2 regions of the Parabacteroides sp. AM17-47 genome follow, and region 1 is predicted to be linked to the other one. Evidence: riboswitches for the same ligand, from Rfam matches in the RefSeq annotation. Region 1 holds a riboswitch; the other holds the start of a gene.

The links. A riboswitch is a leader RNA that binds a small molecule or an ion and turns the genes downstream of it on or off. The one in region 1 is predicted to bind cobalamin.
Region 2: another riboswitch for cobalamin. It lies ahead of DW205_RS14665 (sirohydrochlorin cobaltochelatase); the one in region 1 lies ahead of DW205_RS04955 (TonB-dependent receptor).

What each region holds. Positions count from the first base shown of each region.
Region 1 is NZ_QTLI01000005.1:47,736-56,224, forward strand. It holds gene DW205_RS04940 (TonB-dependent siderophore receptor) at 1-1,079, shown strand, start outside; gene DW205_RS04945 (sirohydrochlorin cobaltochelatase) at 1,102-2,199, shown strand; gene DW205_RS04950 (sirohydrochlorin cobaltochelatase) at 2,266-3,195, opposite strand; gene DW205_RS04955 (TonB-dependent receptor) at 3,229-5,412, opposite strand; cobalamin riboswitch at 5,461-5,662, opposite strand; gene DW205_RS04960 (anaerobic ribonucleoside triphosphate reductase) at 5,925-8,132, shown strand; gene nrdG (anaerobic ribonucleoside-triphosphate reductase activating protein) at 8,152-8,489, shown strand, end outside.
Region 2 is NZ_QTLI01000017.1:77,140-84,779, forward strand. It holds gene aspT (aspartate-alanine antiporter) at 1-1,692, opposite strand, end outside; cobalamin riboswitch at 1,779-1,976, shown strand; gene DW205_RS14665 (sirohydrochlorin cobaltochelatase) at 2,104-3,021, shown strand; gene DW205_RS14670 (TonB-dependent siderophore receptor) at 3,168-5,549, shown strand; gene DW205_RS14675 (PepSY domain-containing protein) at 5,568-7,031, shown strand; gene cobJ (precorrin-3B C(17)-methyltransferase) at 7,088-7,640, shown strand, end outside.

The sequences.
Region 1 (8,489 bases):
GGGAACATATTCTGGAAACCTCTCAACAACGTTTCCTTGGACAAGCCAAAAGCGTATTCCACCTCGGGGAAAACAATATCCTAAGCGCCGGACTCGAATATCAATACGATCATTTGAAATCCCCCCGGCGTATCGAGAACGGGAAAGCCTCCGTATTTACGGCTTCCGCTTATGTACAAGACGAATGGAACCCGACGGATCGGTTGAATGTGACGGTAGGTGGGCGCTTCGTCGTGCACCAAGAGTTCGGGGCTACGTTTACCCCTAAAGTCTCCGCCATGTACAAACTAGGCGACTTCAATATCCGAGCCACATACTCAAATGGATTTAAGGCTCCTACCTTAAAGGAGTTGCACGATGATTATATCACGCAGATCGGTGGCGGCCCGTGGAAACATTATTATGGTAATAAGGATTTAAAACCGCAAAAGTCCAATTATTATTCGGCGAGCGTGGAATATCACGCGTCGAACCTGCAGATCACGGTAACAGGGTTCTACAACCGTATCAAGAACATGATCGCCTTGACCGAGATCCCGACAAGCGCCGAAGACCGATTGGATGAGATCGAGGCCAGCATGCAACACAAGAACTTATCCAAAGCCCGCTCTTTCGGGGGAGATATATCGCTCACCTATCAAATCCTATCTTCCTTGGCTATTGGTGGAGGCTATAGCTATACGGATGCCAAAGCGCAATATACGGATGATCCGACCGACCCGAATTATATGCTCTACACCCCGATCAATGGAACCTCATTCCATAATGCCAATTGGAAACTAGCATGGAACCATGCGTGGAAAAAGTATAAATTGGATGTCACCTTGTTCGGCCGGTACCAATCCACCCGCTTTTATATCACGGACGGTGATGGAAAAAGTTATCAGCTATGGCGATTGAATACCCGTCATAACGTATTGAAAAAGAAAAAATGGAACCTAGATATCAATGTCGGTATCGATAATATCTTCGATTATGTGGATCGTACCCCGTTCGGACGCCATCGTGGAACTACGTCTCCCGGACGGACTTGGTACGCCTCCTTTATCGTGAAATTTCAGAATAAACATAAACTATAAACAATCTTAAAAGTTAAATGCGATGAACAAATTTAAGTACCTTTTGCTTGCGGCGAGTCTATTTGCCTCAAGCGCAGTTTTTACCTCCTGTGATGATGGAGACGACGACAATACCGCAAACCCTGCGGAAGAAGTCGTAAAGGCAAGTAAGAAACATGACACGGCGATCTTGTTGTGTACATTCGGTAGCACATTCAAAGAGTCTATCAAGACTTACGACGCAACATTGGCCGATTTCCAGAACGCATTTCCCGACGCGGACATCTATTTGTCATTTACCTCCCGTACTTGCGTGAATCGTGTAGAGGCAGAGACCGGTATCGCACGTTATCAACCGGATCTTTGGTTACAAGCTCTAGGAAATGCCGGTTACAAGAAGGTAGCGGTACAGTCCTTACACATCATCCCGGGTGAGGAATACCTAAGCTTGATGAATACGGACGTGAAGAAGAAATTCATGATCGAGTCTTTCCCGAGTGTTCAAGTCGTAAAAAGCCCTTGTTTGGTGTACGACAAAGAGGATGTGGAAGCCGTAGCGAAAGTCCTATACAGCCACTACAGTGATAAATTGGCTGATAACAAGAACATCCTTTTATTAATGGGACATGGTAACCCGGATAAAAACTATAACGCAAATACGAAATACACGGAAACAGAAGAGGCTATGCAAGCCTTGGCCGCTAACAAAAATGTATTCGTAGGTACCGTTGATTACGGAGATATGTTGTTCTGGCCGGAAGAAGGCGAACCTAATGAGGAATGTGTCTATTCCAAACTTACCAAATACTGCGAGGATCATAACTTAAAACCGGAAGAGATCACGATCTCCTTAGCTCCGTTCATGTCTATTGCCGGAGACCATGCGCATAATGACCTTTGGGGTATCGAGGAGGATGATGATTTCAGCGCTGCCGCTCCTAACGCCGACGCTTGCTGGAGACTAAAACTTTTGAAGATGGGCTTCAAGATTGACACGAAAGAAAGCCATAACGGAAGTTTAGAGAACTGTAAGATCATAGGCTTAGGCGATTACGACGCTGTTCGTCAGATCTGGGTGAACCATCTAAAAGCATTATATAATGATGCGGAGGCTTGGGAAACCGGAGAAGACTACCAGTAAATAATTGAGAATTGAGAATTGAAAATTGGTTCAGTAAGTACTCACTAATTTTCAATTCTCAATTGTTCAGTGTGTATATAATTTCTTTCGATCAAAAATCGTCGCCCGTTTATATTTCATGGCGAAACGGATGTGATCGATAAATAAAGACCGGATCGCCGGATTCTCACCTAGAGGCTTTAAATAAATATCCACATCGAAACCCTGTTGGCGTAACCCCTTCTGCCAGAAATCAGCGACCGTATTTTCCGTACCTCGAATCAGTACGAACATAAAAGGAATCAACTGCACACGCTTATGACCGGCTTGGCGCATTTGCTCACCTACATCCTCGATCGTAGGGAAACCCTCACGGGTTCCGGTATAATAATCTTTCATTCCTTTGGTCTGGAACATATACCCCAATTTCGCATAAGCCGAGTTACTGGCATGATAAGTTCCGTGCGCCACCAATAACTTAGCCCCATTTTTAGTCACTCCAGAAGGTGAGGAAACCGCTTTCATCACCGCCTCATAATCGGTATCATCATATAACAAGGGATTACCTACACGCAAATCCTTAAACAAACCTTTTCGCTGTTCCGCCTCTTTGCGGATCGCTTCCATCTCCACACCCTCTATAATGATAGTCGGTTGGATTATCACATGGGTAAACCCTTGATCACGCAACTCCACCAAGGCGTCCGCCGGCAACTGAACCCAAACACCTTGCGCCCTCAACCGACTCACTACGCTACGGGCGCTATAAGCCTGCCGGACTTCCACGTCTGGGAAAGCCTCCTTGACACGCTTGTTCATCACATCGAGTACTTGGGTACGAGCTTCCGGGTAAGCACTCCCGAAATGTACCATCAAGATCGCTAACTTATCTCCCTTTTCCATGCTCTCCCGGATATCGGAAGCGTAAAACTCCCGCCCGGGTTTCGCCCATAATGAACAGGCGAGCCCAAGCAGGAGTGAACAAACAAACATGGATCGTAAAAATCCCCTATACATTATTATATTAGTTAATAGTTGACATGTGACAGTTTACTGCTTGAAACGGACCAGAAGGCTGACGTAATAGGTACGGCCCGGGGTCAATGTAGCGTAATTGTAATTAAAGGGGCGATCGTCTACATAATCAAAAAGGTTCTCGATACCTACTCCCGGTTCCAACAAGAAATCGCCGGCTCTAAACGTATGGCTCGTATTGAGGTTCCACAAGGAATATTTCGGTGCGTATCCATAAGAAGTAGAATAACGTTCCCCTTGGATACGTCCGTTAAAATTCACGTTCAGCTTATACTTATTCCAAGTATGAGACCACATAGCCGCTACCGTACCACTATGCTTAACGGTCTTATCCAAAGGTTCATCCTCGTATACGTTCTTTCCATCCATGAAACTATAGCCACCATTCAAGGTAAAGCCCGCTCCCAGATAACTATTGAAGGTTACGTTAATACCTTTGATCTTCGCTTTATCGATATTCGCACGCATCTGTATCTCATCATAGTCCGTACCATGGGCGGTGTTATAAGCATCCCGTTCCGCCGTATCCAACATCTTATAGTTAATCATGCTACGCACGTTATTCATAAAAGCGGATACGGACAAAGAGAAATACCGCATCGTATATTCAGCGCTCAACGTAAAGTTGTCGCTCTTCTCCGGGTCCAGATCCGGATTACCGATCGTAAGGCGAGTCGCTCCGGACGCTTTCTTCTCCGATTCCGTATACAGCTCTTTCAATTCAGGTGTACGGAAACCAGCCGCATACGATCCGCGGAAATTAAAACCGCCTACCTTATACAGCAAAGCCACGTTAGGAGTCGCATAACTCTTAAAATTCTCATGGTAAATATAGCGCAAACCCGCGTACGCTTGGAAATGCTCATTGATATTGATCTCGTCTTGAGCATAAAGCGCGGTCGTGTACATACTTTTACCCGTTATGTTATCCGTCTCGCTACTCAGTAACTCTTTAATGAACTCCGCACCAGCCGAAAGCTTATTATATTTGCCCAAACGAAAGATTCCCTTGACATTCAAGTTATGGTAATGAATCCGTTTCGTCATATCACTCTCTCCGCTTTTCTTTCCATCAAAGAAATCCTTATACGTACTATGATTGTCCGACAGATAATCAGCGTTCAAATAAGAGTTCTTATTAATCATGTATTGAGCGCCCGCCCCATAAGTGAACGTCTCTTTTCTCATATCATAGTTGGTCGTATTCACTTTATCCATCGGCATCGGACGATCGCTGGAACGTCCGAAGAAAGTGCCACGCACATAAAAAGACAAACGATCCGTAGCGTCGTATGTGAAACGTTGGTTGATCACGTTCCGGTGAAATCCCTCGGAAGCTTGCTTATTGGTAGGAACCAACTCGCCTTTACTCTCCGTATAGGGATTTAATTGCCAACCATCGGCCCGTTGATATTGATAAGAAGTATATGAACCGAACTTCCCTACATTCACGTCCGCGTTGACCGACTGCAAGAATTGGTTCTTGCTACCATAACGGCTATTGCTCGTCACGTTCACCTTATTGCGGGAATCATCCGTGATGATATTGATAACGCCGGCGATCGCGTCGCTACCATACAAAGCGGAAGCGGCCCCGTTCAAGATCTCTACCCGTTTTACGTTAGACATATCGATACGGGAATAGGTATCATCGCCGGCCAAACGCTTACCGTTTTCCAAGATAACCACGTATTTCTCTGTCAATCCGTTCATATTCATCGTAGCCCCCTGTCCGTTTTCCATAAATACGATACTCGGATTCAGCTTGGTCATCGCATCTTGGAAATTGGTTACGCTCGCCTCTTTCAAGTCTTTTCCCGTAAGCACTTTCACGGGAATAGGGGAATTACTCATGCGGCGATGCGAACCGGTACCGGTTACCACCACTTGATCGATATTCACATACTTTTCTTTCAGCTTAATAACGACATCTTTTTCCGAGTGATCCGTTTGATACACGCCTTGCTCATAGCCAAGGTAAGTCACACGAATACGATGTCTACCATCCGGAAGGTTCAGCTCAAATTTTCCGCTGGCATCCGTGGTTGTACCATTCAAGGATTCCGACACGCGGATATTCGCGCCCGGAATTGGTTCATTACTTTCATCCACGACCTTACCCTGTAAACGTACCTGCGCAAATGATACGTTTATCGCACAACTTACAGCTAAAGCCGCGCACAAACACTTTCTTTTCATAAACGATTTGTTATTATGTATATTTCCGCTTTCCTGACCCCGAGAAAAACAGCAATAAAAACGCTTGGCAGGTTTCCTGACTTACCTCGTAGAGAACGACCTTCCCGTCTTTTACAGACAGTGGTATGAGAAATGTTTTCTACTTTACAAAAGCTTACAGTAGCGGGCACTGCTCCGGATTCACACCGGATTCCCTCTTTATGACGAAACCGGATGGTTTTACGTCATCACCAAAACGGGGGCAAAAGTATGAATTATTTTATATAAACAAAAATATATCCCGGCTTATGTTCTTTAAAAGCTTTACAAAGAGAAGCTTATAACACACCACATCGCCAAAAAGGAAAACAAAAGCAATCATACAAGACGCAAAGTTTTCCAAAACTTTTTACAACGCACTATAAATTAACACCTTAACATAATTTAATCAGCAAAAAGTTTTCCAAAAAGAAAATCATATGGAGTAATAAGATACCTTTGCACGCATAATCAATCACAAATTAATCGACATCATGATACAGACAGTTGTTAAACGGGACGGGCGTATCGTTGGCTTCAACGAGGAGAAGATAGTAACCGCTATCCGTAAAGCCATGTTGCATACAGACAAGGGAGAAGATATGCAACTGATTCGCCAGATCACAGATCATATCTCATTCAAGGGAGAACCTCAAATGACCGTAGAGGCGATTCAAGATGCCGTGGAACTGGAATTGATGGCCAGTAGCCGGAAGGACGTAGCGCAGAAATATATCGCTTACCGAAATCAGCGAAGCGTAGCCCGCAAGGCAAAAACACGGGATATGTTCTTGGAAATTATCAATATCAAATCCAACGACATCACCCGTGAGAACGCAAATATGAACGCCGATACACCCGCCGGCATGATGATGAAATTCTCCAGCGAGACCACCAAGCCGTTTGTAGATGACTATTTATTGAGCGAAGAGGTCAAGGAAGCCGTATCTAACAACTATCTCCATATTCATGATAAAGATTATTATCCGACTAAAAGCTTGACCTGCGTACAACACCCGTTGGATCGCATCCTAAAATACGGGTTCTCCGCCGGTCATGGCGAATCACGTCCGGCTAAACGAATCGAAACCGCAAGCATCCTTGGCTGTATCTCTCTAGAGACCGCCCAAAACGAGATGCATGGCGGACAGGCGATACCGGCGTTCGACTTCTACCTAGCTCCTTACGTACGTAATAGCTTTATCGAGGAAGTAAAGACCTTAGAGGATTTATACGGACAGGATTTCTCCCACTTATATAATAAGCCTATCGACGATTACCAGACACAGACCTTGGATGGATTAAGCGGTGATAGACGCGTCATACAACATGCCATCAACCGCACGGTAAGCCGTGTACACCAATCGATGGAGGCTTTTATCCATAATATGAACACGATCCATTCCCGTGGCGGCAACCAAGTGGTATTCAGCTCCATCAATTATGGAACCGACACCTCGGCGGAAGGTCGTTGCATCATCCGGGAGTTATTAAAAAGCACTTACAGAGGCGTAGGTAACGGCGAGACCGCTATCTTCCCGATCCAGATATGGAAAAAGAAACGAGGCGTAAGCTATCTGCCGGAAGACCGTAACTACGATCTTTACCAATTGGCCTGCAAGGTCACCGCCCGTCGCTTCTTCCCGAACTTCTTGAATCTCGACGCGACCTTCAACCAAAGCGAGGATTGGAATGCGGACGACCCTCAGCGCTATATCCACGAGGTAGCGACCATGGGATGCCGTACCCGTGTATTCGAGAACCGTTTCGGACCAAAGACTTCTATCGGACGAGGTAATATCTCCTTCTCGACGATCAATATCGTACGATTGGCTATCGAGTGCATGCAAGTGGAGAACAAGGAAGAGCGTATCGCCCTATTTTTCGCTAAACTGGATCATATGCTGGAACTTACGGCTCGTCAGTTGCATGAGCGTATGGAGTTCCAGAAAACCGCTTACGCGAAGCAATTCCCGTTGTTGATGTCTTCCTTATGGTTAGGCTCGGAAAAATTGAAGCCTAACGATTCGATTGCCTCCGTTATCAACCAAGGTACCTTGGGCATCGGCTTTATCGGACTGGCCGAATGTTTGGTGGCCCTTACCGGTAAGCATCATGGCGAAGATAAGGATTCGCAAGCCTTAGGCGTAAGGATCGTTACGTATATCCGGGATCGTGCCAACCAATTCTCGGAGCAATACCAACACAATTATAGCGTACTGGCAACTCCGGCTGAAGGCTTGTCCGGCAAGTTCACGGGAAAAGATCGTAAGAAGTTCGGATCGCTTCCGGGCATCACGGATCGGGATTATTATACGAACTCTAATCACGTTCCGGTATATTATAAGTGCAGTGCCCGTCATAAAGCAGAAGTAGAAGCTCCTTATCATGATTTGACTCGTGGCGGCCATATCTTCTACGTAGAGATGGATGGCGACGCTACCCATAACCCCGAAGCGATCATGCGTGTCGTGGACATGATGGATAAATACAATATCGGATACGGTTCCGTAAACCATAACCGTAACCGTTGTCTGGATTGTGGCTACGAGAACTCCACCCCTAATCTGGAAGCCTGCCCGAAATGCGGCAGCAAACACTTGGACAAACTTCAACGCATCACCGGCTATCTGGTAGGAACCACCGACCGTTGGAACAACGCCAAGCTATCCGAGCTAAACGACCGTGTCACCCACAACTAATTTTCAATTTTCAATTACCATGTTGTCTATCATAGATATCATCGAAGATACCACCGTAGACGGTCCGGGATTCCGGACCGCCATCTATGCGGCGGGTTGCCCGAACAAATGCCCGGGTTGCCACAACCCCGAATCATGGGATATCAATAAAGGGAAGAAAGTAAAAGCGGAAGAGATCGTGGAAAAAGTATTGGCCGACGAATTCGCCAACGTCACCTTCAGCGGCGGAGACCCTATGTTCCAGCCGGAAGGTTTCACCGAGGTAGCCAAAGCGATCAAGGAAAAAAGCCAAAAGACGATCTGGTGCTACACAGGATATAAATTCGAGGACCTGATAAAGAATCCGGCACAAGCCGC
Region 2 (7,640 bases), on a different contig from region 1:
GATTAGCACAATAACGACACCCCAGATGATTAATAAAGTATTACCCACCGCATAGGTAACGGTATAGCCTAAGGCTGGAGTCTCACTTCCTACGGCATCTTCCACCGCTCCTAATGCGGCGGTTGTCGTACGTGAACCTGCCGTGCAACCTAAAGTGATAGCCGGATGGAACTTAAAAACGTAACGTCCCATCAGAATACCGATGATAAGCGGGATAGATGTCGCTAAAGCACCGATAATAAATAAACTTATACCGACTTCCTTCAATCCGGTCACGAAACTGGGACCCGCCGTGATACCGACTACGGCGATAAACATATTCAGTCCCAAATTATTTAATATCCAGACGGAAGGCTCCGGAATACGCCCGAAGGTCGGATGCTTGGAACGAAGCCATCCAAAGACGAGTCCGGCTATCAAAGCGCCGCCACTCGTACTCAGGCTGATCGGGACACCTCCGAAATGAATCGCGAGCGAACCTAAAATTCCCCCTAAGAAAATACCGATACCCACGAAAATCAAATCGGTCTGATTGGTTGGGCGATCGGGATATCCTAAAGTCGTAGCCGCTTTATTTACCTCTGATTTCATACCCACCAATTCCAACATATCACCGGAATCTATCACCGTAGCGGCCAAGACCGGGATATTGATACCCGCACGCCTTACGGACTTGATGCTAACACCATGCATAAACGATTGATTGCGTAAATAGCAGATCTTTTTCCCCACGTATTCCTTATGGATCACTAGTACGGGTAACGTCTCTGCCGGAAAATCGAGCAATTCAATGTCATTGACCTCGTCGCCAATCCAGTTCTCCTCTCCGATCACGAATTCCCGGCGACCGCTTAGAACAACCTCATTTCCGGTATGTAAAACCAAATCCGGTTTAACATTGGTTACTACATTATTAATACGGACACGCTCCACGAACAAATGCCGTCCCAATTGGTCTAAATACACCTCCAACTGCTTTACGCTTTTGCCATCCTTGAACCATTCATTACTAATCTTATAGGCCCGGAAAGTTACCGGACGGGCGGCAGGCATAAAGCCCGGTTGCTCGCTCTCGTCGTTATTTCCCATTTTAGCCTCTAGCTCTTTACACGCTTTTTTCACGTAGTCGAGTCCTCCTAAAAGACGTGGCCCGATATCACTCACTAACCATGCGGATCCTGCCGTACCGAAAATATAAGTTACCGCATAGGCCACGGGCATTACATTTACCATAGCGCTTTTATCCGTATCGCTAATATTCATCTGTCCGATCGTATCTTCGGCAACTCCTAATACTGCCGACATCGTCTGGGAGCCCGCCAATAATCCTGCGGCCTCGCCTGCGTTATATCCCATAAGTTTCGCTAACAAAAAAGGAACGATCAAACAAAATATACACATGACGGCGGCGAAAAGCATTTGAGGAAGACCTTCCTTTTTCAATCCCCGGAAGAACTGTGGCCCAACGCTATATCCTACAGCGAAGAGGAACATCAAGAAAAAGACGGACTTTAACGGTCCGCTTATATCGATTTTTAATTGCCCGATCAATACACCGACCAATAATACGCTGGTAACCGTTCCCAGCGTGAACTTCTTTATCTTAAACTTGCCAATCCAGAAACCGAGAGCTAAGGTTATGAAAATAGCTAGCTCCGGATAATGTTGAAGTAAATTAGTTATCCATTCCATATCTATTTATTTGATGTTAAACAAAAAAGATGCTATTGGAACAGGGATTCTTTGAAAGATGTTGTTACTTTTCGGGATTATTTATATAAATTTGCGACCGCTTAGGTGATAGAGTTTGTCTACCGACAACTCTATAAAAGGGAATCCGGTTAGAATCCGGAACAGTGCCCGCTACTGTGAAGCTCTTGAAAAGGAAAGCGTTCTGCTATGCCACTGTCTTAAGAAAGATGGGAAGGTTGCTTTCCGAGCCAGTCAGGAAACCTGCCAAGCGAAGTAATGATTAATTCCTCCCGGGGTCAGGAGCAATTAAGAGGATAGAAATATCACCTATATCCAAAAGATGTTGGAGACGGAATAATACGTTGTCTCCGTGGGATTGATATGTAATCTAATTATTAATATATTCATATGATGAGGAAACACTTACTATCTTTCTTCCTGCTGGTCATCAGCCTAGTTTGTCGTGCGCACGATGGCGAGAATTTTGTAGCATCCGATTTATTCGCCTCTTTACAACCGGGCGATAAGGCCGCTTTATTGATGGTACATTTTGGAACAACCCATGATGATACCCGTGCCTTGACAATCGACGCGATCAATCAAAAAGCGAAAGAAGCTTTCAAAGATGTTGAGTTGCGTGAGGCATGGACTTCTCGCATTGTAATGCGCCGCTTAAAAGCTCGTGGCGTAGAGAAACTGAACCCGATCGAGGCCTTGGAAAAATTAAAGACTGATGGTTATACACATGTCTTGATCCAATCCACGAATATAATCGAAGGTATCGAGATGGAATCCTTACGTAAGGATGTTGCCACCATGAAATCTTCTTTCAAGGAGATTCGTATCGGTAATCCTTTATTGTATACACCGGAGGATTATGAGGCGGTAATCGTCGCTATCACAAAAAATGGGGCGAAAGAAGGCGCTACTTTATTGGTAGGCCATGGCACTTATACTCCGGCGACGGCTCAATATGCCATGTTGGATTATATGTTGAAGGAGAAGGGATTCAAGGATTATTCCGTAGGAACCATCGAGGGCTATCCTACTTTTGATACGATGGTAGCCCAAGTAAAGGCCAATGGAACGAAGAAAGTCTTGTTGATGCCATTTATGTTTGTCGCCGGAGACCATGCGAAAAACGATATCGCCGGTGATTGGAAAGAGGAACTGGAAAAGAAAGGCTACGAGGTAAGCGTATTTATGGAAGGTCTGGGACAGAATCCGGATATTCAGAAGATCTTCATCGAACATGCCCGTTTCATGGCTAAACATAAGATGATCGATATCGTTGATAAGAAGAAAGCTTATGCGGTAGAGAAGGACTAAAAAAGTTCTCCAAATCTATGTTTTATTCCTTTCGGAAGAAAAAGTAATTCCTTCCGAAAGAAACTAAATTTTCATTCGAAGGAAAATGGAATTTCTTTCGAAAGGGATTTCACATGCATACAATAAACAGTTATAATGCTAAATATATGAAAAGAGTTTTGACAATCTTACCGTTGACAGCCTTATGTATCAGTACGATGCAGGCACAACACAAGAATGAGTACACGAATTTCGCCGATACGACATTCAATATTCAAGAAGTCGTAGCGACCGCCGCACGCAAGCCACGTCCACAAATCACGAAGTTGGACGTACCTATGAAATATCTTCCTATTTCAATTAATAGCATTACGGCGAGTAGTTTGGAGTTGCGAGGTATCCGTAATATCCAAGATGCGGTACGCTTTATGCCGGGCGTACGATTCCAGACATCTTATGGCGCATTTCAACAATTGTCGATCCGTGGTTTCGATCATTCTATCATGATGATAGACGGTATCCGCGATGAACGTTCGGCAATAAACAACTCTTATCCCGTACCCGATCTATCCTGTATCGAGTCTATTGAATTATTAAAGGGACCGGCTTCTGTACTTTACGGACATTCAGCCGTAGGTGGAACCTTGAATATCGTTCGTAAATCCCCGTCAGAGAAACAGAGCGTTAATGCTCGATTGGCCTACGGTAGTTACGAGAATAAAGAGGCGACACTTGGCATGGGCGGTAAATTGGTCGGTCCGGTCAATTATTACGCCAATGTCAACTTTTCCGATCAAGAGGGCTGGCGTGATAATGGCAACCGTCGCTTTTCCGGTTATCTGGCATTGCAAGCTAAAATGACGGAACGTGACATATTAGATGTTCGCGGAGGTTTTAACCGCGACTTCTATGGGACGGAGATCGGTCTTCCCGATTTAATGGCAAATGATGTATATAATGTGCAAACAGGACAGTTATATCTCCATAAAAATGAGATGCTACCGGGACTTGACCGTGAGGCTCGCTACAATAACGAGTCCGACTTTATGAAGAATCACGCATGGAACGTATCGACGCAATACACACATACTTTTTGGAACGGCGCGAAACTAACAGATCGCCTTTCTTACAATAACGACGATATCAACTATTTTGGGACGGAAGCCCTCGACTATCTCGAAAGTGATGATCCGATCTATGATCATTATTATATGAAAAACGGCCAGAAAAAATATATCTGTTTGGACAGTGTATATCTTTCTTTCCCGCTTCGCTTCTCCCATATAGCCAAGACGGTAGCCAATACGCTCGAGCTAAGCGGTAAATTCAGGACGGGTGAGATAAAGCATACGTATATGGGAGGTTACTCTTTCGTCGCCTTGAATCGTACCAGCTATTCGGGCTATAATTTAGGAGATGATGTTCAGGGTCCCGGCCTTTATTCGCATGTATCCGTTTATGATCCGCATAGCATGGGATATATGACCAGTAAATTCTCGAAAGCAACGGTTACGCATCATTATTCCAACAGCCTTTATCTTCAAGATATGGTTGAGTTCAACGAGCAATGGAAGGTATTAGCCGCTCTACGTTACGACTTTTTCCGTTATATGTCCGCCAGCGCTACAACTCCTACCGGACGACGTGAGTATGAGGAGCATTCAAGCTTCAATATGATAAAGAATAAGGCGTTGACTTATCGTTTCGGAGCGGTCTATCTGCCCCATCCGAATACATCCATTTATGCGTCTTTCGCCTCTTTCTTCAAGCCGATCCGTACGTTCTATCAAGATAACGTCATTTATGTAGGAGGTGATGGAAATCGTTTCGAGCCTGCTCGCAATGAGGAAGTATTTAAGCCGGAGAAAGGATACCAAGCCGAGGTGGGGCTTAAATATCAATTGAACAATATATTAAGCGCCAATGCCAGCTTGTTCTATATCCGGAAGATGAACAGTACGGCTACGTTGACCAACAACTATCAAGAGGAGGTAAACGGCGAGACTACCACGATGAGCGTAATCGGACAGGTGGGTGTACAAGATTCCAAGGGTTTTGATTTTGATGTCACTCTTTCTCCAGTAAGCACCTTAGCGCTGACGATCGGTTATGGATTGAACGACTCCAAGATCCGGGAGATGAAAGAAATAAAGGATCCGGAATTGATCGAGGCTATCTATGGCAATAACCCGGATGAGACAAAGCTACAATTGAATAGCCAAGAAGGAAACTGGCAGAGCAACGTACCGAACCAGACTTTCTACGCATACGGCAGTTATACCATCCCTCGGGGTGTCTTGAAGAATCTGGAATTTCACTTGAGTAGCAGTTATACCGGTAAAGTATACCGTAATACGTCAAACAACTCTTGGTTCGATCCGTATTGGGTAACCGATTTCGGTATGTCTTATTTGTTGAACAACAATATCCACCTAACGTTCAACTTGAATAACTTGTTTGACAACAATTATTATAACCAAGCGCTCGGACAACAGATGGTGCCAAGCATGCCTCGTAATTTCCAAGTGGCTATCTCCTATACATTATAATATATAGAACATACGCTCATGAATCTATTGACAAAGATCATGCAATTTATACACAGGATACTGGGCACGGCGCTCAGTATCCTGTTCCTCGTTTGGTTCCTATCGGGATTGGTAATGATCTACCATACGTTCCCGCGAGCGGACCGGGCCGATAAACGGGCGAAGATGGATATTCTCTCTCCGGAGAATCTTCCTTCGTTAGACCAGATAGAGAAACGTTTACCGCAGAACGAGCGGATAAGCCATGTTACCTTAAACAGCTATTTGGGACAAACTGTTTTTCATCTCCGGACGGAGAAAGGGAGCTATGATATTCCTGCCGACTCGACGGAAAGATTACCCGTAATCGACTGGAATCATATCCAACGTGTGGCATCACTATGGAATACCTCTTCCATAGCGAAGGTAGATTCCTTGTACACCTTGGACCAATGGATTCCATTCGGTCGTTTAAAAGAGGAATTTCCGATCTATAAATTCCATTTCGCCGATCCGGAACGACATGAATTATACATATCCTCTAAATCCGGGGAGGTTTTGCAATATACGGATAAAAACAGTCGTTTCTGGGCTTGGCTCGGGGCGATCCCTCATTGGGTCTATTTCACTTCCTTGCGGCAAGACGCTGAATTATGGATAAAGGTAGTTGTCTGGTTATCCGGAATCGGGTGCGTTATGTGTATCGCCGGGATCTATTTAGGAATACGGGATTTCCGGTTAGCGAGGAGACGTCATTTGATTTCCCCTTATAAGAAGTTCTGGTATAAATGGCATCATATTCTTGGGGTGTTATTCGGTTTATTCGTCCTCACCTTCTGCTTTAGTGGTATGATGTCTTTGGCTCGTGTACAGGATTGGGGGTTGAAAGCCAAGCTCGATATAAACCCGGTTCAAGAACTGCGGAAGATGGCTCCTTCCCCACTCGATTATCCGTTGGATTACAGGGCGGTCATACAAGCCTATCCCGGCCAGATCCGTCAATTGGAATGGAGTAGTTTTGGTGATATACCCTTTTACATCGTACAAACAGACACGAAGGATATTGTCGTGAACGCAAATAAGAGTGACGGGATATCTTTATTGAACCTGCGACCGGAAGAAATCCGTTCCGTATTGTCTCAGATACATGGTATCGGGACCACGGCTGATATCAAACTGTTGGATGCTTATGATACGTATTATATCTCACGAAAAAGGAATTTAGAACTCCCGGTCTGGAAAGTATCTATTCAAGACGTGGATAATAGTTGTTATTACATTAATCCCCGTAATGGACAATACCGTTATGTAAATACGCCGTCTCGTTGGAACCATTGGATGTATCCGGCATTGCATAGCTTGAATCTGAAATTCTTGGTAGATCATCCGGTCTTATGGAATATCGTGATGTGGGGAACCATGTTGGGAGGCACGTTCGTTTCCTTATCCGGTGTATGGCTTGCGATAAAATATATCAGGCGAAAAGCGAGAAGAAAGAAGTAAAGCCTGTATATTTGTATTATATTTATTGAGAACATTGTATTATAAAATAGATTTGAATGAATAAAGGCAAGATTATAGTCGCCGGAATCGGCCCCGGTAGCGAGGCCGATATAACGCCTGCGGTTTTGGCCGCTATCCAAAGCTCGGATGTCATCATAGGATATAAATATTATTTCCGTTTTATCACCCACTTGCTTCGTGAGGGAACGGAATGTATAGATACAGGTATGAAACGTGAGCAAGCTCGTGCCGAGCAAGCTTTCGCTTATGCCAACGAGGGAAAGACGGTTTGCGTGATCAGTTCCGGTGACGCCGGTATTTATGGCATGACTCCTCTGATTTATGAGATGAAGAAAGAATCCGGAAGCGAGATCGAGATCGAGTCGTATCCGGGCATCAGCGCTTTCCAGAAAGCTGCGTCCTTGCTTGGCGCTCCTATCGGACATGATTTCTGTGTGATTTCCCTCTCAGACTTGATGACTCCTTGGGAACTGATCGAGAAACGGATTCACGCGGCGGCCATGGCCGATTTTGTTACGGCGATCTATAATCCAAAAAGCGAGGGACGTTATTGGCAACTCTATCGTTTAAAAGAATTGTTCCTGCAAG